Regions from separate parts of the Ruegeria sp. D1(2025) genome, predicted to be linked through region 4. Evidence: riboswitches for the same ligand, from Rfam matches in the RefSeq annotation. Region 4 holds a riboswitch; each other region holds the start of a gene.
The links. A riboswitch is a leader RNA that binds a small molecule or an ion and turns the genes downstream of it on or off. The one in region 4 is predicted to bind cobalamin.

Region 1 (7,134 bases), on a different contig from region 4:
CCGCGCACGGGTACGCCGAGGGTAGAGGCAGTAAGATCGCCGGTCAGCAGCGCGTCGAGCCAGCGGCTGCGGTAGAGAGAAAAGCTCAGGATCAGAAGCAGGCCTGCGCAGACCAGCGGAAACGTCTCCCAGCGGGCCAGGCCCAGACCGCCCAGCATCCAGAAAATCACGGAATGCGCGGCGCGGCTGTCGCCTGCAAAAATCAGGTAGTTGGTGATGGCCGAGAACAGGAACGAAACCGCAAGACCTGCCAGGATCAGTTTTTCGGGCGCGCTTGTGCGTAAACCGTGAACCAGCGCCAGCACGATGCCCGACGCCACAAGCCCGCCGCAGAACGCGGCCAACGGCAGGGTCCAGAAGCCCAGCACGTCGCCGGTCACGGTGATCACAAACACGGCGCCGGCCGCCGCACCCGAGGACAGGCCGAACAGGAACGGATCAGCAAGATCGTTGCGCGTTGTGGTTTGCAGGACCACGCCGACGATGCCCAACCCGGCGCCGATTACGGCCGCGAACAGGGCGCGCGGCAGGCGCAAATCAAACACGATCCGGTGCAACGGCGACATGTCCCCGTCACTCAGACCGGTTCCCAGCAAGACAGCGGTGAACGTGTCGGAAACCGGAATGGATGTGGTTCCGTAGATGGTTGAGATCAGCAAAAGGGCGGCCAGAACGACCGCCCCCAGCAGAAGTGTCAGGCCAAGTCGGCCCATATCAGTTGAGATCCGGATGCATGGCCTGCGCCATTTTCAGGATCGCCTCGATATTTGCCGGTCCCGGGGTCAGTTCCTCGTACCGCAGGCCAATCCAGGCCTCGTTCTTGACGGCATCGGTCTGGGACATCACCGGATGCTCCTGCAGAAATTTGAAGGTATCCTCGGCGCCGTTGCCGGTCTGGTAATCCAGCAGCACCAGAAATTCGGGGTTGGCGGCCGCCACCGTTTCCCACGAGGTGCGGCCCCAGCTTGTATCCATGTCATGGGTCACGTTTTCACCGCCCGCTGCGGAAATCATCGCATCGGGAATGGCAAACTTGCCCGCGGTGAAGGGCGCATCAGCCGGACCATCTAGAAGGAAAACGCGCGGTTTGGGCAGATCGGCGGTCCGGGTTTCGATCTCGGTCAGTTCTTCTTTCCAACCATCAACCAGTTCCTTCGCCTTGTCTTCGACCTGCATGACCTGGCCCAGGCGCAGAACGTCATCAAACAGCAGGTTCATGCTGGCTTCGGGGCGGTCCTTGTCCAGATGCACGCAGCTTTCGGACAGGATCAAGGTCTTGATGCCAAAGGGTTCCAGCGTGTCAGGGGTCACGTCTCCGCCCGGCTTCATCCCGTAATACCAGCCCGCGAAGAACATATCGGGTTCGGCGGCCACAAGGTTCTCGACCGTTGGGTATTTGGGCGCAAGCTCGGGAATGTCGCCGCGCAGCGTATCGAATTCCGGGCTGGTCTTGTACCATCCGGTGATGCCGGTCAGCCCGACGATCTTGTCCTGCAGATCCAGCGCAAAGGCCATGTCGGTCATGTTCATATCGTGCACGACAATCCGCTCAGGCGCAGTTTCAAAAACCAGCGGCTTGCCGCAATTGTCGACGGTAATGTCTTGTGCCGACGCACCGCCTGCCAAGGCTGTGGTCAGGACCACCGACCAGATCTGTTTCATTCAAAGATGCTCCTAGGGTTAGTTTGAGACCGAGGTTTTTCGGATATCCAGCGCCGGAATCACGCGGCCCTCATGGTGAAAGTACAGGTAGTCGACGCCAAAGGTTTCCCGGACCTGGTCCGAGGTCAGCACATCGGCCACGGGACCAAAGCCCGTGAGCCGCGCGGATTTCATCATGGCCACATGGGTGGCAAATTCAGGGATCATGACGAGGTCGTGGACGATCATGACCACCGTGATGCCCAACTCGGCAACCAGCGACAGCATCCGCCCCTTGGCGTCGGGGTCCAGATGGTTTGTCGGTTCGTCCAGAAACAAAAGCGAAGGGTTCTGTGCCAGAGCGCGCGCAATATGCGCACGTTGACGTTCACCCCCGGAAAGTACGCCCATTCGTTTGTCCGCCAGATCACTCAGACCTGTCAGGTTCAAAATCCTGTCCAGTTCGGCGGCGTGGCCCTCTTTCGACCGATCAGCCCGGATCGGGATTTGCCCCAAGGCCACATATTCCCGCAAAGACAGTCTGCTATCCGGCAGTTCGTGCTGACTGACAACAGCGATCATTCGGGCGCGCTGGTTGGCGGGCATGTGTTTCAGGCTGCGCCCATTGATCAAAACGTCGCCCAGCACCAGTTCGGCCGTGCCGCACAACAGGTTCAGAAGTGTCGTCTTCCCGGCCCCGTTCGGCCCGGCAATTGCAAGGATTGCGCCTTCTTCCAGTTCAAAAGACGCCGCTTGCAGCAGAACATCACCATTCAGCGCATAGTATTCGACGTCACGCACGGCAAGAAATGCAGAGGTCGTCATGAAGGCTCCTCCAAAATCATTCGGGGCAAACGGGAAAGGGTTTTGTCAAAAAGCGCGCTCGGCCTGTCGGACGCGCAGGTCCATCCATCGGCACTGTTCTGATATTGCAACGCGAATTCGGCCAAGGCCGCGATGTCATGCGGGGTCCGGATGTCGCCGAACAGGTATTGGGCTTTGCCGGCGGCCTGAAACCCAACAGTTGTCGGCTGCGCACACCCGGCCATGCAATCGACCGTGCGAATGGCAAACGCGGACGGCAGCGCATCTGACAAAGAAGAGCGTATTTTGTCCGCAGACAAATCACCGTTGCATGTCGAACAGATCAGAAGAACATGATCAGTGGCGTCTGACATGGTCCGCTCCACTTGTTGCCAAGCGCGGACAGAAGGTGCTGATCATGTAAACACGTGACTGACGTGCCATCTAAGCCTCCTTCCAGGGCGCCCCGCCCCGGGTTGGTTGAACATTGATGGCAGGTCTCCTGACTCGCGGGTCCTTGCTTGGCCTTCCTTCCCGGCCCATTCGGCCAGTGGGTGTTTGGCGTCGCTCACCGCTTACAGTTGCGGGGGCAGTTACGGACTTGGCCCACTGGGCCGCACCGTATTCCCTTTTCATCCCTCGGGTCTTCCTTCGGGAACCATCTTCTAGCTAAGTGCCTCAGACCCGAGCATGCGTCAATACAGAATTGTTGCCAGGACACTCTGTTCGGCGGCGGAGCGGCATCCATCGTTAACTGCCCGGGTGCCTCGCGTTCAGCGTGCCGGTTCAATTCTCCAGCAGTTTCAGAACCTGTTCGCGCTCGGACAAGACCAGCAACAGGGCAAGATCGCCCGGTTCGATCTGATCCAGTATTGTCCTGCTCGCCTCGACCGGGGAAGGCGCGCTCAGGATCTGCTCATCCCGAAGACCGTTGTTCATTGCCGCCTGCTTAATCAGCTTTGGAATCTCACCAAGGTTGCGTCCCCGCAGATAACCCTCAAGCTCGGCAGCGACGATCACATCCGGCTGGAACCGCAAGGCCGTTTGCGTGACATCGATGATGTCCTGATCGGACCGGTCCCCGGCATGGCTTAGCAGTATGAAGCGGCGCTTTGCCGGAAGTCCGGACAAAGCCTCGCACACCGCTGCGACCGAATGTGGGTTATGCGCAAAATCGACAAAGACGCGGGCGCCGCTATGGGAAAACTCGTTGCACCGGCCCGGATTATCTTTGGCGTCTGGCTTGAAACCGGACAATCCCGTGCGAATGGCCTGCATCGGGATATCCAGTGCGCAGGCCAGACACAGCGCAGTTATTGCGTTGAGGATATTGTACCTGGCAGCCCCACCCATAGCGAGCGGTACATCGTGAACCGAAATCACCGGTTGTTCCGTGGAGCCATCGAAGAACACGATCATCTCGTCCCGCAGGAAGGCACAACAATGTCCTTGCTCGCGGGATTGTTGGATCAGTGCGTTTTTCTGGTCCAGCGAGAACCACCAGATCCTGCAGGACGTGTTCAGCGCCTCATCCCGGACAAAGGGGTCATCCGCGTTCAGGGCCAGAACGCCATCTTTCTTAAGGGTGCGATGCACGGCGAACTTGGCCTGCGCCAACTCCGGAACCGTGTTGACGCCGTACTGACCCAGATGATCATTGGCGACATTTGTGACAGCCGCAGCCGAGGCGGCATGGGTTGGAAGACCCCGGCGCAGGATTCCGCCACGGGCAACCTCCAGACAGGCGACTTCAAGCCGCCGGTCGCGCAGCAGCATGCGCGCTCCGCCGGGGCCGGAATAATCACCACGGTCGAGGATGTCGTCGCCGACGCGGACAAACTCGGTCGAGGTCAGCCCGGCAACCTTGCCCGCCGCCCGGGCGATCGCCTCAAGCAGCCGGGTCGTTGTGGTCTTGCCATTGGTTCCGGTGATGAAGGCGACGGGGATGTTGTGCAAGGCGTCCCATTCGACTTCATCAGGCGCAGGCAGAGCGTTCCAGGCCCAGGTCTGGCTTCCGACCCCGTGGCCGATCGAAATCTCGTCGTCGTCACACAGGATATCGACGCCCCGCGCCGAGGCCGCCTGGATCAGGGCGATCAGGGCCGGATTTGCCTCTTTGGCCATGACGTCGCGGACGTCGGCGATCATCTTGTCGAAATCGCCGGGTGTTTCCCCGACCAGCGCCGCGGCACAGAAATGCCATGCGGTCTGGACCGCAAAGATCGCTGAATACAGCTGATCCATCGGCGCTGAAATCGCAAGGTTCACGCCGCCGGTGAATACCCGATATGTCAGCTTTTCTTGGCACCAGCCGAGCGCATCCAGCACACGACGTGCATGATGCTGCCACAGCTCAATGACACGCGAAGACTGCTCTTGGTCAAAAAAGACGTCCATGATTGCGCCCGGGTGATCCCAGAGCAACCCGGGCCCGGTCAGCCGGCGCGCATCGTCTACCCGAAACGCGCCACTGGTCGCGCTGGGGATGGTCAGCGCGGTCTCAAGCTCTTCAATCCTGTCCATTCCGGTGCCCTCGGCTCAATCCGCGTCTTCGCTGATTTCGCGGGCCAGACGCACGCCGCGCTCGTCCCGGATCAGGGCCTGATCGCTGTCGAACATGTCCTCGAAAGAGGTCTCAACAGGGGCAGGCTTGCCGATTGCTTCAGCTTCAGGTGCGTCGCCATCCGAATTGAAGTAGATGATCTGTTTCCAGCAGCGGGTGGTGTCGTCGCCGAATATCACCAGCAGATCGCCGGGAGCTGCCATTTCCAGACCCGCCGTCACCGCTTCGACCTCATCAGGGATGATTGTGATCGCCTCATCCGGCGTGCCGCCTGCAATCAACGCCTGCCGCAGCATCTGAGGAATTTCGTCATGCCCGCGTCCGCGACGGCGGTCGTCAGCCTTGCAGATGAAGTGGTCAAAATGACCGGCCAGCGCCGCGCCCGCGTCCTCGACGTCCTCGTCACGACGGTCACCGGGCATCGATACGACGCACAGCCTGCGGCCCTTGATCTCCAGCTGGTCGGCCAGCGCCGCCATTGCCTTCAGGGCGGCGGGGTTGTGGCCATAATCCAGGATTACCTTGAACGGATGTTCGTCATAAACGTTCATCCGCCCCGGTGCCTGGAAATAGCTGGTGTCAAAGGTCCGCAGCCCGTGGCGGATATTGTCCAGATCAACGCCAAAACTATAGGCCATGGCGGCTGCAAACATGGCGTTCTGCACGTTGAATATCGCCTTGCCTTCCAGTGTCGCCGGGATCAGGTGCGACCAGAGCACGGGGATATGCAGACCGTTGTCGTAGATGGTCAGCATGTCACCGTTCATGCCTTTTTCCAGCACGATGGCCTTGCCGCCTTCCTTGATATGTTCTTTCACAAGACTGTGGCCGGGATTGGTCGTGACATAGAAGATCTGACTTGCCCCGGCATAATCCGCCATCTTCAGGCAGTTGATGTCGTCGGCATTCAGAACGGCCGTATCCGTGGCGCTTTCCACCACGACGCGTTTGACCACGGCAAGCTCTTCGACCGTGTTGATGCCACCCAGCCCCAGATGGTCGGCCGATACGTTCAGACAGGCGGCAACGTTCGAGCGTTGATAGCCCAGGCCCGAACGCACCAGCCCGCCACGCGCGGTCTCCATCACGGCGAAATCGACCATCGGATCGCGCAGCACGATCTGGGCCGACTTGGGCCCGGTCATGTCGCCCTTGACGCTCAGCTTGCCATCCACATAAACCCCGTCGGTCGAGGTCATGCCAACGGTCTTGCCGCTGGTTTTCATGATATGGTTCAACATCCGCGATGTTGTGGTTTTCCCGTTGGTTCCCGTGATTGCCGCAATGGGGATGCGTGTCTTGTCCCCGACCGGGAACAGCATGTCGATCACCCGACCGGCAACATCGCGCGGTTGGCCTTCGGACGGAGCTACGTGCATCCGGAATCCGGGGGCTGCGTTCACCTCGACAATCGCGCCGCCGATATCCTTGTAGGACTTGGTGATGTCGTCGATCAGAAAATCGACACCGCCCACATCCAGCCCAACCGCCATGATGGCGCGTTCAGCCATGTCGCGGTTGTCGGGATGAACCACATCGGTCAGGTCGATGGCCGTGCCGCCTGTGGACAGGTTCGCGGTAGAGCGCAAATAGAAAACCTCGCCCTCCGGCAAAACGGTTTCTTCGGTCACACCGGCGTTTTCCATCAGGCGTTTGGCCTGATTGTCGATCTCCAGCATGGTCAGCACTTTTTCGTGCCCGATGCCCCGGCGCGGATCCTGGTTAACGATAGCGACCAGTTCCGCAATCGTATGCTTGCCATCCCCCATCACATGACCCGGAACCCGTTTGGCGACTGCGACGAGCTTGTTGTTGACCACCAGCATCCGGTGATCAAATCCTGTAATGAAGCTTTCAACCAGAATGGCGCGGCTTCGCGAGTGTTCCTTGGCCTCGGCAAAACCGGCCTCGACCTCGGATTCCGAGTTCAGATTGATCGATACTCCGCGGCCGTGATTGGCATTCAGCGGTTTGACCACCACCGGAAATCCGATCCGGCCAGCTGCTTTTGCGGCTTCGCGGGCCGAATAGACCATGCGCTGTTGCGGCACCGGCAGGCCCAGATCGTTCAGCAGATTGTGGGTATCTTCCTTGTCGCAGGAAATCTCGACCGAGATATGTTTGGT
Region 2 (7,134 bases), on a different contig from region 4:
CTGTCCCTCCAACTGGTCGGCAATGTAGTGGGCGGTGGTCTGTCCGTCGACTGTGGCGTTCAGGGCAAGGATGATCTCGGTGATGCCCTCGGCCGTCACGCGGTCTTTGAGGCGGGGTATGCGCAACTCGTCCGGGCCGACACCGTCCAAGGCCGAAAGTGTACCGCCCAGAACGTGATAGCGGCCTTTGAAGACACCGGCACGTTCCATCGCCCAAAGATCAGCGACATCCTCGACGACACAAAGCTCTCCGGTGGCGCGGGCCTCGCTGTCGCAGATGTCGCAGATGTCAGCGGTACAGACATTGCCGCAATTCAGGCATTCGCGGGCGGTGGCGGCGACCTGCTGCATTGCGTCCGAGAGCGGTGTCAGCAGCAGGGCGCGTTTGCGGATCAGGTGCAGCACCGCGCGGCGGGCCGAGCGCGGGCCAAGCCCCGGCAGCTTGGCCATCAGGTCGATCAGGTTGTCGATGTCGCTGTTCGAACTCACGGCCTGTCCTGTTTGGCACCGAAGGGAGCCTCCGGCGGGAGTATTTTGGAAAAGATGAAGATCAGAACGGCAGTTTGATGTCTGCCGGCAGCCCCATGCTTTCAGTCAGCTTGGCCATTTCCGCCTGAGAGCGCTCGGCGGCCTTGGTCTGCGCGTCCTTGATGGCGGCCAGGATCAGGTCCTCGACCACTTCCTTGTCGTCTCCGTTGAAGATCGACGGGTCGATGTCCAGACCTTTGAGTTCGCCCTTGGCGGTGGCGCTGGCCTTGACCAGACCGGCGCCGGATTCGCCGACAACCATGAGGTTGTTCAGTTCTTCCTGCATTTCGGTCATTTTGGTCTGCAGGTCCTGCGCGGATTTCATCATCTTGGCCATATCGCCCAGACCGCCTAAACCTTTGAGCATCGGGTTTCTCCTGTAAATCGATTTGACGCCTAAATACGAAGGGTGACTGCGTGACACAAGGGGCATGGGCATCCTCCTGTATTCCAGGCAGATGTTCAGTCCTCTTCGAACGGGTCCCATTCGTCTTCGACCTCGGGCAGAGCCTCGGTTTCGACCTTGGCGGCGCGCTGTTCCGGGGTTTCGATCCGTTTGATGCGCGCCTTGGGAAACTGCATGAGTACCGCCTGAACCAGCGGGTGCTGCTCGGCCTGTGACCTTAGCGCGAGGTCGGCCGCATCGCGGATCTCGGCGATCGTGGCGGCTTCGCCATCTGCCACGATGGATACGGCCCACCGATTGCCTGTCCAGCGCTGCAGCGCCGTACCCAGCCGTTGGGCAAGGTCTGTCGGGGCATGATCGGTCGGTGTAAATTCGATCCGGCCCGGTGAGTAGGACATCAGCCGCACACCGTTTTCGACCTCGACCAGCAGCTTTACGTCCCGGTTTGTCCGGATCAGTTCGACCACATGTTCGAAGGTCGGATAGCGCGCCAGAGCAGTTTGGACGTCCTGTGCCAGGGCCGCAGTCGGCGCGCCGGCGGGACCGTGTGGAGCGGAAACGTAGGAAGACCTTGCCGATGCCTGAGGTTGTACCGGGGCGTGCGAGGGTACGGCCATGCCTCCACCGGGGCCTCCGTTCGGCGTGGGTGGAGGTGCGTCCTGCAAACGTTTGATCAGTTCTTCCGGGCTTGGCAGGTCGGCCACATGGGTCAACCGAATGACGGCCATTTCCGCTGCCATCATGGCGTTTGGTGCGGCTGAGACCTCTTCGAGCGCTTTCAGCAGCATTTGCCACATGCGGGTCAGGACACGCATCGGCAGGGCTTCGGCCATTTGCTGTCCGCGTGCGCGTTCGTCGGGCGAAACGGTCGGGTCCTCGGCGGCGTCTGGCGTGATTTTGACCACGGACACCCAATGGGTGATTTCGGCCAGATCGCGCAGCACGGCTAGCGGGTCGGCGCCCTCGGCGTACTGAGCGCTTAGCTCTGTCAGAGCCCCCGCCGCGTCGCCGCGCAGGATCATGTCCATCAGGTCCAGGACGCGGCCCCGGTCCGCCAGACCCAACATCGCCCGGACCTGATCGGCACTGGTTTCCCCGGCCCCGTGCGAGATCGCCTGATCCAGCAGCGAAGTTGCATCACGCGCCGAACCCTCGGCCGCCCGGGTGATCAGCGCCAGTGCGTCCTCTGCGATCTGAGCGCCCTCGGCGGTGGCGATCTTGTTCAGAAGACCGATCATGTCCTCGGGTTCGATCCGGCGCAGGTCGAAGCGTTGGCAGCGCGACAGGACCGTCACCGGAACCTTGCGGATTTCGGTGGTCGCGAAGATGAATTTCACATGTTCGGGCGGTTCCTCAAGCGTCTTGAGCAGCGCGTTGAACGCGCTGGTCGAAAGCATGTGAACCTCGTCGATGATATAGATCTTGTAGCGTGCGCTGGCGGCACGATAGCGGACGCTGTCTATGATCTCGCGGATGTCGTTGACGCCGGTGCGGCTGGCGGCGTCCATCTCCATCACGTCGACATGGCGGCCTTCCATGATCGCCACGCAATGTTCGCATTGGCCGCAGGGTTCGGTCGTCGGTTTGCCGTCGCCATCGGGGCCGATGCAGTTCATGCCCTTGGCGATGATCCGCGCCGTCGTCGTTTTGCCGGTGCCGCGGATGCCGGTCATGATGAAGGCCTGCGCGATCCGGTCTGCCTCGAACGCGTTTTTCAGGGTGCGCACCATGGCATCCTGACCAACCAGGTCGGCAAAGGTTTCCGGGCGGTATTTGCGGGCAAGAACCTGATAAGCGGGGCTTGGCGTGTCGGTCATTTCTGCTCTGTCGGATTCGTATCAGAAGTGCAGCGTAGAGTGCGCCGCCGCCTGCGTCCACAGCCGGTTCGCGAAATTCATTTGGGAATGCTTCGGGATGCGCGTAAAAATGAAGGTGAAAGCATTTTTGACCGGATTCTTGTGCGTAACGATTAAGGAGGGCGCGTTGCATGTCTCAGATGATTATTCATGCGCTGCAGGTCGGAGGAGGTACTCTGGCCCTGACATCAATGCCGGGACGTGGGGGTAATTATGCCCAGGACCTGAATGCGATTTCCGACTGGAAACCAGGTCTTGTCATTTCAATGACGACCGAAGTCGAGATGCTGCAGGACGGCGCGCGTGACTTCGGAACCGACATTCAGGCGCGCGCCTGCCGCTGGGTCCATCTGCCGGTCGAAGATTTCGGTGCACCCCCCGACGCCGTGACCGCGCGCTGGCCCGATGTAAGCGCGGCCGTCCGCCATGCCCTGTCAGGGGGCGGGCGCATTCTGGTGCATTGCCGGGGCGGCTGTGGCCGGTCCGGAATGGTGGTGTTGCGCCTGATGGTCGAATGCGGCGAGCAACCGGGTGCAGCCCTGAAACGGTTGAGGGCGGTGCGGCCCTGTGCGGTTGAAACAGATGCACAACTGGCATGGGCCACGCAATTGATTCCGGCCAGCGCGGACCCGTAGCTTAGGCCGACAAATGTCCGGCCTGGGCCGCCACTTGGCGACCTGCCAGGGCCGAAGCTTCAAGCATGGCGCAGGGCGGGTCCGACAGAATTGCGGACGGCAGCGCACGGAACTCTGCGCAGAACATCATGTCTGCATAATCCTCCAACCTGTCGCCCGGAGTTTCCTCATTCGTTCCGCAAAACACCCGGATTTTGTCTGGCCGCGCGTGGAACCGGGCCATGCACCCTTCGGGGCAATGGGCAAGCTCGCTGCTGCCTTCAATGGCGAATTGCGGGGTTGCGGCCGGGCCGGCGCTTGCCACGGCGCGCGTCAGAGCCCGCGCCATTTGCGCCAGTGCCGGACAGGGTTTGCCGGTGCGCTGGCACACAGTGGCAGAAAATTCGTGTGTCCTTGTCTTCCAGATCATAATGCGCCCTCCGCGCGCGGCGCGGGGCAAGGATCAGGTGTGACGGGGCTATGCCATCAGGACCTGCCCGGACACCCCGCCCGAGTTTCGGTTTCAGTATCGATGGCAGGTCTCCTGACTTGCGGGTCATCGCTTTGCCGACCTTCCCAGCCTTTCGGCCAGTGGTGTTTCGGCATTGCTCACCGCTTACAGTTGCGGGGGCAGTCTCGGCCTTGGTTCCTTCCGGCAATGCCAGACAGAACCGCACCGTGTTCCCTTTTCATCCCGGCCCGTTAAAGGGCGCGGAAACCATCTCCTCATCGCTAGCGGTTGCCGGGTCCCCGAGTCAAGCGCATTGCGCGGGCCGAGGCATTTGGTCCGATGCGTGGTCGGGAAAGCGGACGTTTGGTCATGTTTGCACCGGGTTGACTTGAGCGGGCGACTGGCCTGACAGATAGGTGAACTGAACTGTTCAGTTGAGAGCGGAGCATGATATGTTGGACATACAGGAACAGGTCTTGACCGAAGACATACGATTTCCCTCCGGGACGGCTATGCTGTCGGGTCGCCTGTACCTGCCTGTTGCAGCGCCTGATATCGTAGTTGTTCTGAACAGCGCGACCGGCGTTCCCCAGGACTATTATCAGCATTTTGCCCGGTGGCTGGCGGAAGAGCAGGGCATTGCCTGTCTGACCTATGATTACCGCGATTTCGGAAAATCGTTATCGGGGCGTCTGAAGGATTCGCGTGTCACCATGTCCGATTGGGCGCTGATCGATATTCCCGCGGCCCGGGCCGAGATGCGACGGCGATTCCCAAGTGCGCGGCAGTGGACCATTGGTCATTCGCTGGGGGGTATGCTTGAGCCATTGCAATCGGATGTGGATCAGATCGACCGGATGATTTGTGTGTGTTCAGGCCTGGTTACGTTGTCGGATCATCCCTGGCCCTACAGGGGGCTGGCCGGAATCTTCTGGTACGGGCATGCGCCTTTTGCAGTTCATGTGCTGGGGTATCTGCCCGGCAAGGCCATTGGGTTTGGTTCGGACCTGCCGTCAAAGGTCTACTGGCAATGGCGAAAATGGTGCACCTCGCCGAACAGCTATCTGCCTGAAATTGGCCAAAGCCTGCCCGCAGCGACCTGGCCGCGGGCCGGTGGTCCGGTTGACCTGTTTGCGATTTCGGACGACCAGATGGTGCCTGAAAATGCGGTCTGGAGGCTGGCCGAGCTATACGGCCCGGACGCCAACCGTCATGTGCTTGAACCAAAGGATTTCGGGCTGAAATCCATTGGCCACATTGGTGTTTTTGCGCGCAAAAACAAAGCGGTCTGGCCGAGGCTGATCGAGTCTGCGGAGCAGCAAGTCCGTTCCGACCGGAAAGATGTGACGATTGCGGGATGAAGTGAGAGGTTGGACATCGACCCAAGCGGGGCTCGTTGTGGCTGCTTCCTTCCGGACCTGACCAGGTTGGCGAGGCGCTCGCCCGCGCCAACCTCTCAATCGTCGATATAGGGAAGTTGCGCCAGGAAGACAACCCGTCAGAGTGACAGTCTGATCCGCAGAAAGCCTTCCGGGTCATGCCCCAGCACATGCGGATCGTATGCGTCCAGTTCGGAAAGATGCGCCCTTGCTCCCGGCCCGGTTTTTAGAATCGAAGCGTGCCCGGGAAGCCGGACAAGGCTGAAGGGGAAGGGCGCAGATTCAAGCGGGTCGTCCGGTAGTCCCCCCGAAAGATAGTCGCGCAGGACGTCCCTGATGGGTAAGGTCGGCAGATCGATCTGCCGGGCCTGATGCGCAACTGGGAAGTGTCCGCCGCCGCTGGCCCGGTAACTGTTCAGGGCCACAACGAATTTCTGGGTGGGTTCAATTGGGATTCCACCGCAGAAAATCTCGCGGACACGGTTTGCAGCGGGATTGACCAGCATTCCGTGAGAATCAAAACGCGCCGGCTGGGAAAGATCGATCCGATAGGTCAGGCCGAACAGCACATCGAAGTTATGCCCGGCCCGTGTTTCATCGGTCAGAGTGCGGACAGCTCCTGCATCCACCTGATTGAAAATGCCCGCCGACATTTCAAGCCAGTCACGGACCATGTCGCCGGTTACAAGCACGGCGCGCAGTTCATTCGGAAAAGAATGAAGATCCGAAACATTACGCAAACGCACCTTTCCGGGCGGTACATCCGTGTAGGAGCGCGGTCCCGCGCGGCCTCCGAACTTGCAGGGAGAAACAGCGGACAACAGTGGAAGCCCCCGTAGGTCTTCGTCCAAGTAACGACGCAGCGCTGCGGCCTGGGCGCTGGCGACCAGAGCGAGGCCCCGATCCGGTGCGCAAAAGCTGAAATAGCTGTGCAGGCTTTGACTGGTGTGGCCCACGGGTCTTGAGGCCAGTGCACGGGTTTCTTCGTGGCCGTAACTGAACAGATGCTGCATTCCGGGGTCTTCGGAAACCGCTTCGTTCCCGTGCCGGGAGAGAACAGGCGGCAGCTTGACCTGCTGCCCGACAACCGTCCATGGCCCGGCAGAGGTTTTCTGCACATGCAGGTCGATGATGCCAAGATGCGTCCCGGCGACGCCAGGCATGACAACCGGTTTGCCATGTACATGCCCCCGGGTTGCGTCCGTGTGATCCAGCCCTTCGTGATCCTTGCCGGGAAGTGTGAGATGCGTATGGCCTGCAACAATGGCGTCGATCCCGTCGATCGCGGCCAACGGTATGACGGCGTTCTCCAATCCGCGCGCGGGTTCCGAAGGTCCAAGGCCCGAATGCGCCAGCGCGACAATCACATCGCTGCCGTCCGTGCGCAGGGCCTCGACCGTCTTTTGCGCGGCCTCCAGAATATCTTCGAACACGACCACATCCTGTACCCGGTGCGCATTCCATTGCTCTGTCTGCGGCGGCAGGATCGACAAAAGACCCAGACGAAACGGGGTTTCGACGCCGTCAACCAGAAGAGAGCGTTCTAGTATTGCGCGGTCATTCCATTTGGCCCCGGTGGTCAATTGCCGGGCATTGCTGCAAATCACCGGGCACGGTGCGCCGTCCAGAATACGATTCAGCGTCGGCAGGCCAAAGTCGAAATCATGGTTGCCCAGTCCGATTGCGTCATAGCCAAGTTCCCGGAAGGCCTGCATCAACACGTGGTTGTCATCAGTCTGCTCTGCCGCCCAATCGCCAAACGGCGTTCCCTGAAGGGCATCTCCGTTGTCGAACAGGAATACCAGTGCTCCGTCTTTCTGCGCTTCTTCTCTGGCAGCGCGGATCAGACTGGCCGTTCGGGTGAAGCCCCGCGCCGGATCCGGTTCATCCGCGTGATAGT
Region 3 (7,134 bases), on a different contig from region 4:
AAAACCGAGCGGCGTTCATCATGATGAACATGTATTCCAGTCCGCGGTTTTCCTCGCCGATCAGGAAACCGGTGGCGTCTTTGTATTCCAGAACCGCCGTCGGGCTGGCACGAACGCCCAGTTTGTGTTCGATGCTTATGCAATTGACCGTGTTCTCGACGCCCGGAGTGCCATCCGGCCCCACCAGTTTTTGCGGAACGATGAACAGGCTCAGCCCCTTCGGCCCGTCAGGCGCGTCAGGTGTGCGGGCCAGCACCAGATGAATGATGTTCTCGGTCAGATCGTGCGCGCCATATGTGATGAAGATCTTGGTGCCAGAGACGCCGTAGCTGCCATCCCCACGCTGCGCCGCCCTGGTCGCCACGCGGCCCAGATCACTGCCTGCCTGCGGTTCGGTCAGGTTCATCGTGCCGGACCAGCGCCCTGCGATCAGCGGTTCCAGATAGGTGGCTTTCTGTTCGTCCGAACCGGTCAGCAGCAACGCCTCAATCGCCCCGTCGGTCAGCAGCGGGCAAAGACCAAAGCTCATATCAGCGGCATTCAGCATTTCAACGGCAGCCGCGCCGACGGCACGCGGCAATCCCATCCCGCCATATTCCACCGGATGGGTCAGCGCCTGCCACCCCATTTCGACGAACTGCGCGTAAGCTTGCGCATCACCTTCGGGCATCGACACGCGGCCACTGTCGAACTGCGCGCCCAGCGTGTCCCCGATATGTGACAATGGCGCGATCTGTTCGCTGCAGAACCGGGCATATCCCTCGAGCGCGGCACCAATATCCGTCAGGTCGTATTCCGAATACACTTCCACCCGAGACACCTTTTCCCAGTGGGACAAGTGTTCGATGCAAAACATCAAATCCTGAACGGGCGGCTGATAGGACATGCCAGGCTCCCCTGCGGCGACTATGGTTTCGCGTCATCTACCCGCCCAATGGTTTGCCGATAAGCTCATTTCTTGACAAAATGGTATCCGATCACGCCAACCTGAGGTTCAGATGACGAGCCATGACCCCATATCTCTGACGACTGTATCGGCGGGATTTATCCAGGATTGGCTGGATGCGCTGAAGTCCCGTTGCACTCCGGCTGAGATGACATCGCTGTTGGAGCGTTCGGGCCTGCAGGCCAACCAGATGGCACCTTCTCAACGCGTCACACTGAATGAAATCGCCCGGCTTTATCAGCTTGCCGCGCCCGAAACCGGGGACGAAATGATGGGCCTCTGGAGCCGTCCGATCCGGCCCCGCGCCCTGCAGCATCTGGTGACTGTACAGCGCGAAGCGAGCAGCCTGGCCTCGGCACTTTATCGTTTCTCGACATTTTGGAACCTGCTTCTGGATGACTTCCACCTGGACTTGCACAGCAAATCCGACGCGGTGGAACTGGCGTTGGTCCCATATTCGGACGACACCCGCCCGCAGCGTTTCGGCCACATGCTGATCCTGAAACTGGCGCATGGGCTTTTGTCCTGGCTTGGCGGGACGGAAACACCGGTAAAAGCCGTTCGCTTTGCCTTTGCCCGCCCGGAGTTTGCCGCCGACTACGCCGTCGTCTTCCCATGCGCGGTCGAGTTTGACGCTCGGCAGACCAGTATCCTTTTCGACCCGCGTCTGTTCACCCGCCCGGTAACCCGCAGTTCGGCTGAGGCGTCCGTGTTCCTTGAACGCGCGCCGCTGGACTGGATCTTTACTGGTTCGCGCGCGCATACAAACAGCCTTCGCGTCCGCGCGTTTCTCTACGGCGCAACATGGCAAACCTGCCAGCTTCCGGATGCAGCGCGTGCCCTGAAAATGACGCCGCGGACCTTGAACAGGCGTTTGAAAGAAGAAGGAACTTCTTTTCAGGACATCAAGGATGCACTGCGCCGCGACATTGCCATCCGCGCGCTTCAGCAAAGTACGCTCAGTATTGAACAGATCGCCTTTGACACCGGATTTTCGGCTCCGGCGAATTTTCACCGCGCCTTTCGAAAGTGGACCAGCCGGACCCCCGGGTCATACCGTGTGCACGCGCAGGCTTCCTGACGACGGCACTTCGTCGCGGACGTTCGCATACCTCGTGGGAACAGATCATTCACTTGGGCTGACAATCCGCCCGTTCCGCAGTTCCAGCGTATCCGGCGCCAGTGCTTCCCGAAACGATGGTGCGTGGCTGACCAGCAGAATTGCCTGCGGCAGGCCACAAAGAATCTCTAGAAGTCGCGCTTCATTTTTGGCGTCAAGCGCATTGGTGGGCTCATCCAAAAGCAGCGCCTCGGGCTCCATCGCCAAAACGGTTGCAAGGGTCACAAGCCGCTTCTCTCCACCAGAGAGCTTGTGCGTAATGCGATCACGCAGACTTGACAGATCCAGATCGGAAAGCACTCTGTCGACTATGGCCAGCGCCTCGGACTTGCTGCGCCCGAGGTTGAGAGGACCAAATGCGATGTCTTCCGCCACTGTCGGACAAAACAGCTGATCATCAGGATCCTGAAAAACCAGCCCGACCTGACGGCGGACTTCGTGAAAATCCGCCTCGACGCGCCTTTCCTTTCCCAGGACGGTCACGCGCCCGGCGCTTGGTGTTTGCAGGCCAAGGGCGATGCGAAACAGGGTAGATTTTCCCGCGCCATTCGGGCCCGCAATCGACAGGCGCTGCCCCGGTTCAAGCTGCAGCGAAGCGCCGTCCAGCACTGGTGGCTGGCCGGGATATGCAAAACAAATGTCTTCAAGCTTGAGGATCGTCATAGATAATCCAGGAACAGCAGGCCAAGGCAAACGGTGCACAGCATCGCGGCGAACATGTGATCGCGTCGTGTCATGTTAAAGTCCTGCAGCAACAAAAGACGCCCGGAAAACCCCCGGCATTTCATCGCCGCCAGAATCCGCTCGGACCGTTCAATCGCGCGCACCAGCATCATGCCGACCAGATACCCGAAGCTTCGGTAGGTGTGCCAGTTTGTGCCGGGGCGAAATCCGCGGATCTTCATCGCGCCGCGCAGGCGCAGGTATTCTTCCCGCAACACCTCGATGTAGCGGATGGTGAACATCAAAAGGTGCACAAGCGCCTCGGGGCAGCGCAGCTTGTGCAAAGCGTGTCCAAGCGTCACAGGTTCCATCGTTCCGACCAGAACCATCAGCGCAAGGATGACCGCGTTGGCCGTCAGTGCAATCTCGACAGCTTTCCAAAGGCCCTGCCAACTGGCCGGAAAGCCAAAAACCGTGAACATCGCGTCACCGGGCATTGAGAATGGCAGCAACACCAGCATGAAGATGATGAAGCTGTCCATCATGGCCATACGCTTGAGGGTCCGGCCGACTGGCAAGCGTGACATCACCAGTAACCCAAGCGAGACGGACAAAGCGCCGATCAGCGCCGGAATGCTGTTGAGGGCAACCGTGACGATGGCAAAGATGCAGGCCAAAACGATGCGCATACGGGGATCGTAGTCTCCGATCATCCCGAAATGGGCGGCTTTGCCTGCCTCGGCCAGTGTTTTGGCCTGTGGTTCCAGCGCATGTGCCATCAGGTGGCCATCTTTTTTCGCGCGGCCAGGTAAAAGCCGATGCCGAACAGACCAATGATATAGCCAATACCACCCAAGATGTTCTGCAGATCATTGTGCTCGCGGTAGGCGGCGATCTCGCGCCGCAGTGGGCGGGTTTCGTCGCGCACCGCTTTGGCGATGGCGGCGCGTTCCTCATCCGAGAGCGAGGCCACAGTCACCGCTGCCGCGCCATCCGCAGATGCAACCGGCGTGGCTGTTTCAGAAAGCTCGGCTTCGACCCCCATGATTTCTGCCACTTCGTCGGCCGACATGGCAACTTCGGCGACGTGCCCTGCACCCAGATCTGCCTTGAATGTATGAGTCACCGCTCTGGTCGGGCTGTAGAGAAAGAAACCGTCCGTATCGGTTACTGTGCGTCCCAGTTCAGAGCCGTCGGGGCCATAGACGATGACCTCCTGGTCTGCGGCCATATCGCCATTGGAAAACCCCAGCTCGCCTTCGATTGCGTCGCCTGCCGGAAAAACGCCTGCAATAACCTTATGCGCAAGAGCCGGGAGCGGGGCGAGAGCAAGCGTACAAACAAGGATCAACTGTTTCATGTGGACGCAACCTTTACAAAAAGTTCCGGTTTGACCTTGCGGGCCAGAAGAACGGCAAAACCTGTCAGCACGGCCTCGATAGCCATGACGGGAATGTGGGCGAAAAAGACAAGCTTGGCAGCGGGCAGGAACTCATCGCCGGACAGCGCCAGCGAGACCGCGACAAAAGCCGTCGTGGCGGCGATCGAAAACGCACCGCCGATGCCGCCCCAGATCGCCCCCTGAACAGGCGAGCCACGTGCGATCAGACGACCAAAGATCATCCAGGTCAACACCGCCGGAAGGGCGATATTCACCGTGTTGATCCCCAGCACGGTCAATCCGCCAAAACCGAAGAACACGGCTTGCAGCAGCAAGCCGACAAAAAGGGCCGGAAAGGCGGCCCAGCCGAGCAGAAGCCCGGCCAGACCGTTCAGAATCAAATGCACAGACGACGGGCCAATCGGCACATGGATCAGCGAGGCGACAAAAAAGCTGGCCGACAACACGCCCGCCGTGGGAATGCGATCCAGATCCAGCGATTTCAGGCCCAATGCGATCCCGCCAGCCGCGGCGACCGCACCGCCGATCACGACAGGGTTTGAAAGGGCTCCGTCGACGACGTGCATTCAGGCTTACTCCAGATCCCAGGCGCGGATCCAGATGACCGCATCCTGGCTCAGCTCTTTGCCTTCATGCTCGGTTTCCGGACCCACGCCCAAAGCGGCGAAGCCCCAGTACCCGGCTTTTGGCACACCAAAAGTGAAATATCCGTTGTCATCCGAAATCGCGACCAACGCGCCGCCCGGCAATGGGGACACGGTGGCGTCCTTCGCGCCGGTGCCGGTCATGTCCGGTGCTGCGGCGATGTACTCGATTTCGATTTCTGCGCCGGCGACGGGCTGTCCCTCGCTCAACACGCGACCGGTAAAGGTTGACCCGGCGATGATGTTGTAAGGTTTGTTCAGCGGCAGAATCTCGGTGGCCAGCCCCTGCGGCTGATCCCAGTCGGTCGGCAGTTCGTTTCGGTTGAGGTAAGCCTTGGTGATTTGCTGGATATAGATATCCTCTGATTCTTCGTAGTAAGGCGCAGGAACTGTAACCACCACATAGTCACCCGAGCGTTTAACCTGAATCGAGCCCAGGAACGCTTTGGCGATGTTGTCCGGTCCTTCAAAAGTGGTTTCTTCCAGCGTATCCATCAGATCGGTTTTTTCACCGTTGTGGATTACAAAGAATTCTTCCGGTCTTTCCAGGGTCATCACGTGACCAGCTTCAAACGGGTGCCAGAAAACCAGTTTGACCGGAACGTCACCGGGGCGTTCGATCATCGTGTCGTCGGTATATTCCAGCAGGAAATGGGCCTGCGCCAATGCAGGCATCGCCAAAGCAGCCGTTGCAGCCACCAGCAGTTTTTTCACAAATCGAGTCCTTCTCACGTCGCGCCTTCCCCGGCACAATTCTGCTTTGACGATGGGGAACGCGAAGCCATCTGCCTTGTCGGGCAAACAGATCCGGCGCACACCCCGTCGCCGATGATGAACGCCCCTTCCAAGGGCGCATGTTCGGCAGGTCTCCTGACTTGCGGGTCAAAGCGCTAAACTAACCTTCCCGGGATACCCCAGTGGCATTATCAGCCGCGCTCGCCGCCTACAGTTGCGGGGGCAGTTGCAGAGTTGGCGAAATGTGCCGCACTGCATTCCCTATTGCTTCCGAGGATGTCCCCGGAACCGAACATGGCCCGTTCATGCCAGAATATGTAAGACACGGTCAACAATTGATTGCGGCGTTGCATGGGCCATTTGCGAAATCAGAAATTGCATGTTCGCGCTTGCTACGCGGTTTGGTATGCGCCACCGCGAGTGTGTGTATTTTCTTAGATATCTTTCCGCGTTCAATAGTCGTCGGTTCAGTTCGCGGACTTGAGATTTTTAGGCCTGAAACTGCGGGCGTTGACTCGCGTTTAAAATTGAACTCGCCGCAAATATGTAGGGTCGCTCCGATGCACAAAAGGTCCGACCGGCCCAGCGCTCGATGCAGAAGCAGAGTTGTTGTATTTGCCGCCGTGTTCACGCTACCATCGGGCAAAACAACAGTGCAGGTGCCTCGTGACCACAGAAACAAAACGCCCGCTTACCCTTCGCGATGTCTCGGAAGCGTCGGGGGTATCCGAAATGACGGTCAGCAGGGTCCTGCGCAATCGGGGTGATGTATCAGATGCGACCCGAACACGGGTTCTGGCCGCCGCAAAAGAGCTGGGATACGTGCCCAACAAAATTGCGGGTGCGCTGGCATCCAGCCGGGTCAATCTGGTCGCTGTCATCATCCCGTCACTGTCCAACATGGTCTTCCCCGAGGTCCTGACCGGCATCAATCAGGTGCTGGAAGACACCGAATTGCAGCCAGTGGTCGGCGTGACCGATTATTTGCCGGAAAAAGAGGAAAAGGTCCTTTACGAGATGCTCTCGTGGCGGCCTTCGGGCGTGATCATCGCGGGTCTGGAACACACGGAAGCGGCCCGGGCGATGCTGGATTCCGCGGGCATTCCGGTGGTCGAAATCATGGATACCGACGGCAAACCAGTGGATGCGATGGTCGGCATTTCGCACCGCCGTGCCGGCCGCGAAATGGCGCAGGCCATACTGAAGGCCGGATACCAGCATATCGGTTTCATGGGGACCAAGATGCCTTTGGACCACCGCGCGCGCAAACGATTCGAAGGCTTTACCGAGGTTCTGGGCAAACACGGGATCGAGATCGAGGACCGCGAGTTCTACTCGGGCGGGTCGGCACTGGCCAAGGGGCGCGAGATGACGCAGGCGATGCTGGAACGGTCGCCGGAACTGGATTTTCTGTATTATTCCAATGATATGATCGGCGCTGGCGGGCTGTTGTACCTGCTGGATCAGGGGATAGACATCCCTGGTCAAATCGGGCTGGCAGGGTTCAACAATGTCGAACTGCTGCAAGGTCTGCCTCGCAAACTGGCAACCATGGATGCCTGCCGGCTGGAAATTGGCCGTCAGGCCGCAGGGATCATCGCGGCACAGCTGGCCGACCCGGAAG
Region 4 (7,134 bases):
CCTGAGACGTCTGGCACCAGAATACCAGCGGGACGCAGAATTGGGTTAACGATGTCACCCGGCTTCAGGAGGAATTGGGTCACAACCCCGTCCACCTCAGCGAATACGGTTGATTTCGAGATCTCGTTTTCGGCCTCCCGAAGCACGGCGCGCGCGCTTTCAAGCTGCGCAGGAAGAAGTGAGGTTTGGCGAAGCTTGGCACCATCGAGTGCCGCGAGTGCGGCTGCGCGACGGCTCTCCGCCCCGGACACTGCCGTCTGCAACCGCTCCAGCTCCTGCTCGCTCACAACAGTATCGTTTCGCTCGGCAAGCTCTAGGCGTCGATCCAGATCGCTTGTGGCCTGCGTAAGATCTGATTCTGCCGCCTCAACACCAGCAGCGGCTGCCGCGATTTCTGTTGCGGTCAGGCCCAATGCGGCCTCGATCTCTTCTATGCGGCGTTGAGCGGTATCTGCTGCTGCTTCCTGTCGGGTCGTGTCCAACCGGAAAATGGCGTCACCGGCACTAACCGCATCATTGTTGGCGACATAGACCTCTGAGACGCGGCCACCGCGATCTGACAGTATGGTAACCGTGCGAAATGCGGCGGACACGTTCCGCGTTGAGGGGTGAAAATAGAAGATCACTGTGATCAGCGTAACGGCCAGTATTGCGCAAGCGGTCAAACCCCACCGCAATTCATACCAGACGTTGAACAGGGTTATTTCATGGCCCCATCTCTTGCCCTGCTTGTAGCGACGGTACAGGTAATCCGGGACAATCGTGATCAATGCAGAGAATACCAACTCAAGCATCGTGGTTCTCCGAAAGGTCCACTTCGGTCCTGAGCGGGAATATCTCGTGCAGAGGCACAGCGGCAATCAGAATGGCGGCGATCCAGAAGGCATTGTTCAGTGTGAAAAGCGAGATCAACCCAAGCACACCAACCAGTTGCATTTGAACCTTGTGCGCGCCTGCCGCCATGCGGTCGGGGATAGCCTGCACGGTAAAATACAATGCGCCGAAGCCCAGCAGGACAACGACAAGAAGAAACCCAACAACGATCAAAAAGCCGTCTGTTTCCCCCGGAGGTGTCACCCAAAACGGGAGCCGCGCCATCGCCTCATCAGAGATAGAGCTGTTCACGTGAACCTCCTGTTTCCAAATGATCCCCGGCAAGGATAAGCGATTGAAATCAAAAAAACCAATCCTGCACGAGGCAACTCTGATCAGCCCCCGGCCCGATAGCGTGAACATAATGACGGGCCAGTGCCCGATATGACGTTGGACGGAATCCAGTTCGAGGTTCTCAAGCCTCCTGAGAAAGTGGTGCGCACGTCACTTCAAGCCATTTCAAGAAAGCACCTACCTGATCGGAAATGCGCCCCTTTCGGTAGACCGCAAAGTAGCAGGCCACCCATTTCGGCGGCACGTCGATAGCTTCCAGTCTGCCTTTATCCAGGTACTTTTTGACGGTCACTAGAGGGCTTAGATGCAATCCGTAGCCTTGCAAGGCGGCGTCCAGCTCGAACTTCGATCCCCCCGGATCAACAAGCTGAAGGTCGTCGACGCGCAGGCCGAAGTCCCGGACGACACCTTCAAAGACTTGGGAACCAATGCTCTTGTCCTTTATCCACGGCACATCGGTCAGGTTTTTCGCACCCAACCTGACAAGCTCTGGTGTGCCGCATAATACGAACGGCGACTTTAGAAGCAGTTTCTGGGCCGCGCCGCTCCAAACATGGTTTGGCGGGCCTCCGCGTATCGCAATGTCAAAAGCTTCGAGATCGACGTCCCACGAATTTCCTTCCGCAGCGAAGGACACCTGGATGCCGGGGTGTTCCGCCCAGAAGCCGCCAAGACGTGGCATGATGACCGCGTCGACAAATCGGACAGTCGTAGACACACTCACACCGCGAGCGGCCTCCTGAGCCGTCACATCATCAATGCCTTTTGCGATCTGCTCGAATGCGTCGTTGAGCGTGCTGGCCAGCGTCCGACCGGCCTCGATCAAAGCAAGTCCACGTCCCTCTCGGCGCACAAGTGGAATCCCCAGATCAGCCTCAAGCTTTCGCACCTGTTGGGCAATTGCGGCAGTGGTTACGTTCAGTGAACGCGCCGCAGCAGAATAGCCGCCTAAACGGCCGGTCGCCTCAAACGCCCTGAGGGTCGAAAGCGGCGGCAACTTATGCCAGTCAATAAGGTTCATTCAGTAGAAATACTTAATGATTGCTATTTTTTCCTGCCTCGCAAGGTACACCAAACGTAACTATTGTCGAGAAATACACCCGATACGAGTTGAACAATCAGTGGTGTAGCTATCTGAAATTGCGATTGCCCTAAAAGCCTGTCGAATTGCGTTGCAATGCGATCGTCCTGCAATGCGTTTTGCGTTGACAGGCGGGTTTGAACAACCGGCAAGGTCCAATCGCCGCAAATGCTTGGAGGCCGATATGACTATCAGGATAAACATGCTTTTTACTGGAATAGGGTTGGCCATCGCGGCACCGGCGCTGCCCGACACCAAAGCCGAGACTCCGCAAGCCGCACACGTAGCGTATCTTGCAGCGATCAACTCGAACAAACTGGATCAATTCCTTGAGACGGTCACTGATGACGTGGTCTTCATCGCTCCTGGCGCGCCTGTCATGGAAGGCAAAGCCAAGGTCGGGCCCTGGGTGCGCGGGTATTTCGACGCCGTTCACACCAGTTGGAAAAAGCAATCGCTGGAATTTGTTGTGGCGGCGGACTGGGCGTTTGAGCGTTATGAGTTTACCGCCACCGATGTTCCGCGTGACCCGGGCCCTGCCACTGTTTCCACCGGCCATGGCATCAATATCTACCATCTCGAAGATGACGGAACATGGCGCGTGGCGCGGGATATCTGGTCCAACGCGAATACCTTCAGCGCCGGCAGATCAATAGCGCCCGCGTGTTCGGGGCGTGCCGAACCTTGCTGATCAAAAGCTTTGATTGGTTGGCACGCCGCCCAAATGGCTTGGACACATACCGGATCGGCCGCTTATTACCGGGTTCCGTCCTCGGCCAACTACATTGGCCTCCGGACGGAACCAGGCAAGTACTTTTCTCGGCAACCGAAAGGCCCAACCCGCAGATCGGGCATTAGCGAATTACTGGGCCACAACTTCCTTGCAGCTGCCTTTGCCCCATCCGGATTTGCTGCCCGAAGCCGAATAGTCAAACGTGCCAGTCTTGAGATTCACGTTGTAATTCAGGGTAAAGCCGTCACCGATATACAGGTAAGTCAGGGTGTCGAGGCCGGGATACACCTCAGCCTTATTGTCGATATCACCAATGGTAATATGCCCTTTGTTCTGGCCTTCGTATTTGACCAGCTTGGCCGCCATTTCCGGATATTTTGCATCCGGCGCTTCACACTCGAACGCCCGGTCTTCCGCAACTGCAGCGACGGGTAAGAACACAAGAAAAGCTGCTAACTTTTTCATTTTTTGTTTCCTGGCATATTCTGTTCGCCGACGCCCGCTAAGGACAGTTTGAGGCATAATTTTGCAAAAATTCTGGCTACTCTGTGCACGGCAAGACGGCCATCAGATTTGATCTCGAAGCGGTCGTTTTTGCCGGGTCTTGCGCGAATACTGAAATGGAGTATCTCGAGCCGGTCGGAACGGCGGTTACTTAATCAACGAAACCCCAATCCCTCGGTTTAGCGATGCTCGGAGATGACGGTCGATTGGTCGCCGCAACGTCCACACACGGCCTGCCCCAGTCGCTCTGAAGCCGAATCTGCCCCGCCCGTCCGGGTCCCGCCGACCCCTTCCAAAGCCAGCGAAGATCAGACGGACCCCCTCAATCACGCAGGTTTTCCGGCGCAGCAAGCGCCCGGCGATGCCGCTGAGTGACCACCTCAGGTCGCTTTTTCCTTCCGGCGGCAAAGCCGCGCATCCTGAAGCTTGACAAGTCCCCCGCCTGTGCCGCATGTCCGACCCGTTGGTGTCCATCCCTGGATGGATGAAAAGGGAATGCGTCAGCGGTTTTTCCGTCAAACGCAGCCGCCCCCGCGACCGTGACCGGAGAGGGTGCCCATAGCCACTGGCCGAAAGGCCGGGAAGGCGGGACATCTGCCAGAGCAAGCCTCTGACATCCGCAAGCCGGGAGACCTGCCAGCACCCGAAGAAGAAACCGGGCGGGGTGTTCCGGTGTCGGGTCCATGTGCAGACGCGTGGCCCGCATGAAACCCCGTCCCCCGCGAAGAGGATTTGGGGGGATGAGAGACATGACCGAGACCGCACCAGTCGAGTTGCTGGTCTGTACCACGTGCCGCCGTGGACTGCCCGTCGAGGATGATGAAAAACGCCCCGGCACATTGCTGCACAAAGCGCTGCAACAGGCCGACCTGCCCGAAGGCATCACGCTGAAACCCGTCGAATGCCTGTCGAACTGCGATCAGGGCTGCTCGATCGTGCTGCGCGGTGGACCGGGTCGCTGGACCTTTGTCTATGAGAACCTGAACGAAGCCGAACACGTTGACGTCATTGTCGACGGTGCGACCAAATATCTGGCGACCGAGGACGGCTTGGTCAAATGGCGCGAGCGCCCCGAACATTTCCGCAAAAACTGCGCCTCCCGCATTCCCCCGATTGGAGCCCTGAAATGAGCACTCTTGAGAAATTACCCGTCACTGTGATCACCGGCTTTCTGGGCTCGGGGAAGACAACGCTGGTCAAGCACCTGATGCAGAACCCGCAGGGCAAACGTCTGGCGGTCGTGGTCAATGAATTCGGCGACGTGGGCGTCGATGGCGATATTCTGAAATCCTGCGCCATTCCCGATTGTCCGGCAGAGAACATCATGGAACTGGCAAACGGCTGCATCTGCTGCACCGTGGCCGATGATTTCATTCCGACCATCGAGGCGTTGATGGCGCTGGACCCGCGCCCCGATCACATTCTGATCGAAACCTCCGGCCTCGCCCTGCCCAAGCCGCTGCTGAAAGCCTTTGACTGGCCCGATATCCGCTCGAAAATCACTGTGGACGGCGTGATCGCTCTGGCCGATGCCGAGGCGGTCGCGGCAGGTCGCTTCGCTCCGAATGTCGAAGCCGTGGACGCCCAGCGTCTGGCCGATGACTCGATCGACCACGAAACGCCTCTGTCCGAGGTGTTCGAGGATCAGATATCCTGCGCCGATATCATCCTGCTGACCAAGCCCGATCTGGCCGGGCCAGCGGGTGTTGCCAAAGCCAAAGAGGTCATCGCAGCTGAGGCCCCGCGCCGGCTGCCCGTCGTAGAGGTTGCCGAAGGCGTCGTAGACGTCCGCGTCGTGCTCGGTCTGGAAGCTGCAGCCGAGGATGACATGGACGCGCGTCCGTCGCATCACGACGGTCACCACGACCACGAACATGACGATTTCGAAAGCATCATCGTCGAACTGCCGGAGCAAAGTGACCCACTCGATCTGGTTGCCAAGATCGAACGTCTGGCCAGGGAACTGAACATCCTGCGCGTCAAGGGGTATGCGGCAGTTGCCGGCAAACCGATGCGTCTGCTGGTTCAGGCTGTCGGTGCCCGGGTGCGTCATCAGTACGACCGCCCCTGGGAACCCGGCGAGGAGCGCCGCTCGCGTCTTGTGGTCATTGCCGAGCACGACGACATCAAAGAGGCCGAAATCCGGGATATCCTCGTGGGTGTGACCGAGGCCGCCGAGTAAGCCATGCACGTCGTCTTCCGCGAAAGCCACGGGCTTGAAGAAACCGAGACCCCGACCGATCTGGGCCAGAGCCCGGCGGATCTGGTGATGTTGTCCTTTTCGGACAGCGATCTCGGTGCTTTCGCGGCAGGCTGGCATCGCGGCGGTGGGCCGGAAGGGCGAATGCCGACGATGCGGTTGGCCAATCTGACGGCGCTGAAGCACCCTCTGTCCGTTGACACATATGTGGAACAGACGCTTGACGGTGCAAAAGGTATCCTGATCCGCCTGATTGGTGGGGTGCCTTACTGGTCCTACGGGCTGCAGCAGGTTCTTGCGCTGGCGCAGGCCAAAGGCATCGCGCTGGCGGTTCTGCCCGCCGACGGGCGCGAGGATACCCGGCTGGACGACTATTCCACCCTGCCCGTCTCGACCCTGCGGCGGCTGGCACATCTGTGCGACACCGGCGGCGAGGTCGCGGCGCAGGCCGCTTTGGCGCAGATGGCCTTGGCGGCGGGGCTTTACGCCGGACCGGTGTTGGGGGCCAAAACCCTTCCCGAATGCGGTGTTTGGTGCCCTGTCCGCGGCGTAACCCCGGTCGAAGCCGCATTTACGAACGATGCGAAACGCATCATCGTCACTTTCTATCGCGCCTACCTGACCTCCGCCGACACCGCCCCGGTCGCCGCCCTGATCCACAGCCTGCGTGCGCGTGGGTTCGAGGCAATGGGCATGTTCGCCCCTTCTCTCAAAGCACCCGCCGCCGCCGATTGGATGCGCCGAAACATCGTTGCACTGGAACCTTCGGCGATCATCAATGCCACGTCCTTCTCCGGCAAAGGCGCGTCGGGAACCTCTCCGCTTGACGCGGCGGGTGTGCCGGTTTTCCAGGTCGCTCTGGCAACTTCACGCCGCAAAGCGTGGGCCGAGGCCGAACGCGGTCTTTCCCCCGCCGACCTTGCCATGCACGTCGTGCTGCCCGAAGTGGATGGGCGGATCTCGGCGGGCATCGCTTCATTCAAGGAACCGGGCAAACGCGATCCGCACCTGGAGTATTCCCGCTTTGCCCACCGCGCTGAACCTGAACGGATCGAAGCGATCATTGATCGTGTAACCGGCTGGCTGAATCTGAACGACCGGCCCAAAGCGGAACAGGTGCCGGTTCTGGTCCTGTCCACCTATCCCGGCAAGGACTGGCAGATGGCCCATGCGGTGGGCCTTGATGCGCTGGCGTCAGCCGAAGCGATGCTGTCAGATTTGCAATGCGCCGGGTACGACACAGCCCCTGCCGAACCGATCGCCGACACATTGCTGGGCGCCCGGATTGCCTGGTCGGTCGAAGATTACCTGGCCGCGCTTGCACACTTGCCAGATCAACTGAATACGGACCTGCAAACAGTCTGGGGCAAGCCCGAGGATGATCCGACCTTTGTTGATGGCGCGTTTCATTTTACCGCGCTGCACCGGGGCAAGGCGCTGGTCGCGCTG

Region 1: it holds a riboswitch for cobalamin, as region 4 does, so the genes downstream of both, ACR1XU_RS17470 (DUF1636 family protein) here and ACR1XU_RS19545 (DUF1636 domain-containing protein) in region 4, are expected to answer to the same signal.
Region 2: it holds a riboswitch for cobalamin, as region 4 does, so the genes downstream of both, ACR1XU_RS13950 (hypothetical protein) here and ACR1XU_RS19545 (DUF1636 domain-containing protein) in region 4, are expected to answer to the same signal.
Region 3: it holds a riboswitch for cobalamin, as region 4 does, so the genes downstream of both, ACR1XU_RS10810 (DUF4198 domain-containing protein) here and ACR1XU_RS19545 (DUF1636 domain-containing protein) in region 4, are expected to answer to the same signal.

What each region holds. Positions count from the first base shown of each region.
Region 1 is NZ_JBQFPO010000008.1:132,616-139,749, reverse strand. Features, by position in the region: gene ACR1XU_RS17485 (iron ABC transporter permease) at 1-713, opposite strand, end outside; gene ACR1XU_RS17480 (ABC transporter substrate-binding protein) at 715-1,662, opposite strand; gene ACR1XU_RS17475 (ABC transporter ATP-binding protein) at 1,681-2,466, opposite strand; gene ACR1XU_RS17470 (DUF1636 family protein) at 2,463-2,819, opposite strand; cobalamin riboswitch at 2,921-3,123, opposite strand; gene ACR1XU_RS17465 (Mur ligase family protein) at 3,232-4,968, opposite strand; gene cphA (cyanophycin synthetase) at 4,984-7,134, opposite strand, start outside.
Region 2 is NZ_JBQFPO010000005.1:169,064-176,197, forward strand. Features, by position in the region: gene recR (recombination mediator RecR) at 1-489, opposite strand, end outside; gene ACR1XU_RS13935 (YbaB/EbfC family nucleoid-associated protein) at 551-895, opposite strand; gene ACR1XU_RS13940 (DNA polymerase III subunit gamma/tau) at 991-2,751, opposite strand; gene ACR1XU_RS13945 (phosphatase domain-containing protein) at 2,922-3,425, shown strand; gene ACR1XU_RS13950 (hypothetical protein) at 3,427-3,834, opposite strand; cobalamin riboswitch at 3,922-4,142, opposite strand; gene ACR1XU_RS13955 (alpha/beta hydrolase family protein) at 4,308-5,216, shown strand; RNA gene ffs (signal recognition particle sRNA small type) at 5,216-5,314, opposite strand; gene ACR1XU_RS13965 (bifunctional 2',3'-cyclic-nucleotide 2'-phosphodiesterase/3'-nucleotidase) at 5,354-7,134, opposite strand, start outside.
Region 3 is NZ_JBQFPO010000003.1:285,756-292,889, reverse strand. Features, by position in the region: gene ACR1XU_RS10840 (acyl-CoA dehydrogenase family protein) at 1-886, opposite strand, end outside; gene ACR1XU_RS10835 (AraC family transcriptional regulator) at 999-2,027, shown strand; gene ACR1XU_RS10830 (energy-coupling factor ABC transporter ATP-binding protein) at 2,073-2,729, opposite strand; gene cbiQ (cobalt ECF transporter T component CbiQ) at 2,726-3,508, opposite strand; gene ACR1XU_RS10820 (cobalt ABC transporter permease) at 3,508-4,089, opposite strand; gene cbiM (cobalt transporter CbiM) at 4,086-4,697, opposite strand; gene ACR1XU_RS10810 (DUF4198 domain-containing protein) at 4,704-5,489, opposite strand; cobalamin riboswitch at 5,619-5,818, opposite strand; gene ACR1XU_RS10805 (LacI family DNA-binding transcriptional regulator) at 6,177-7,134, shown strand, end outside.
Region 4 is NZ_JBQFPO010000011.1:30,205-37,338, forward strand. Features, by position in the region: gene ACR1XU_RS19520 (HlyD family secretion protein) at 1-794, opposite strand, end outside; gene ACR1XU_RS19525 (hypothetical protein) at 787-1,125, opposite strand; gene ACR1XU_RS19530 (LysR substrate-binding domain-containing protein) at 1,289-2,188, opposite strand; gene ACR1XU_RS19535 (YybH family protein) at 2,433-2,939, shown strand; gene ACR1XU_RS19540 (hypothetical protein) at 3,111-3,446, opposite strand; cobalamin riboswitch at 3,933-4,140, shown strand; gene ACR1XU_RS19545 (DUF1636 domain-containing protein) at 4,235-4,615, shown strand; gene cobW (cobalamin biosynthesis protein CobW) at 4,612-5,667, shown strand; gene cobN (cobaltochelatase subunit CobN) at 5,671-7,134, shown strand, end outside.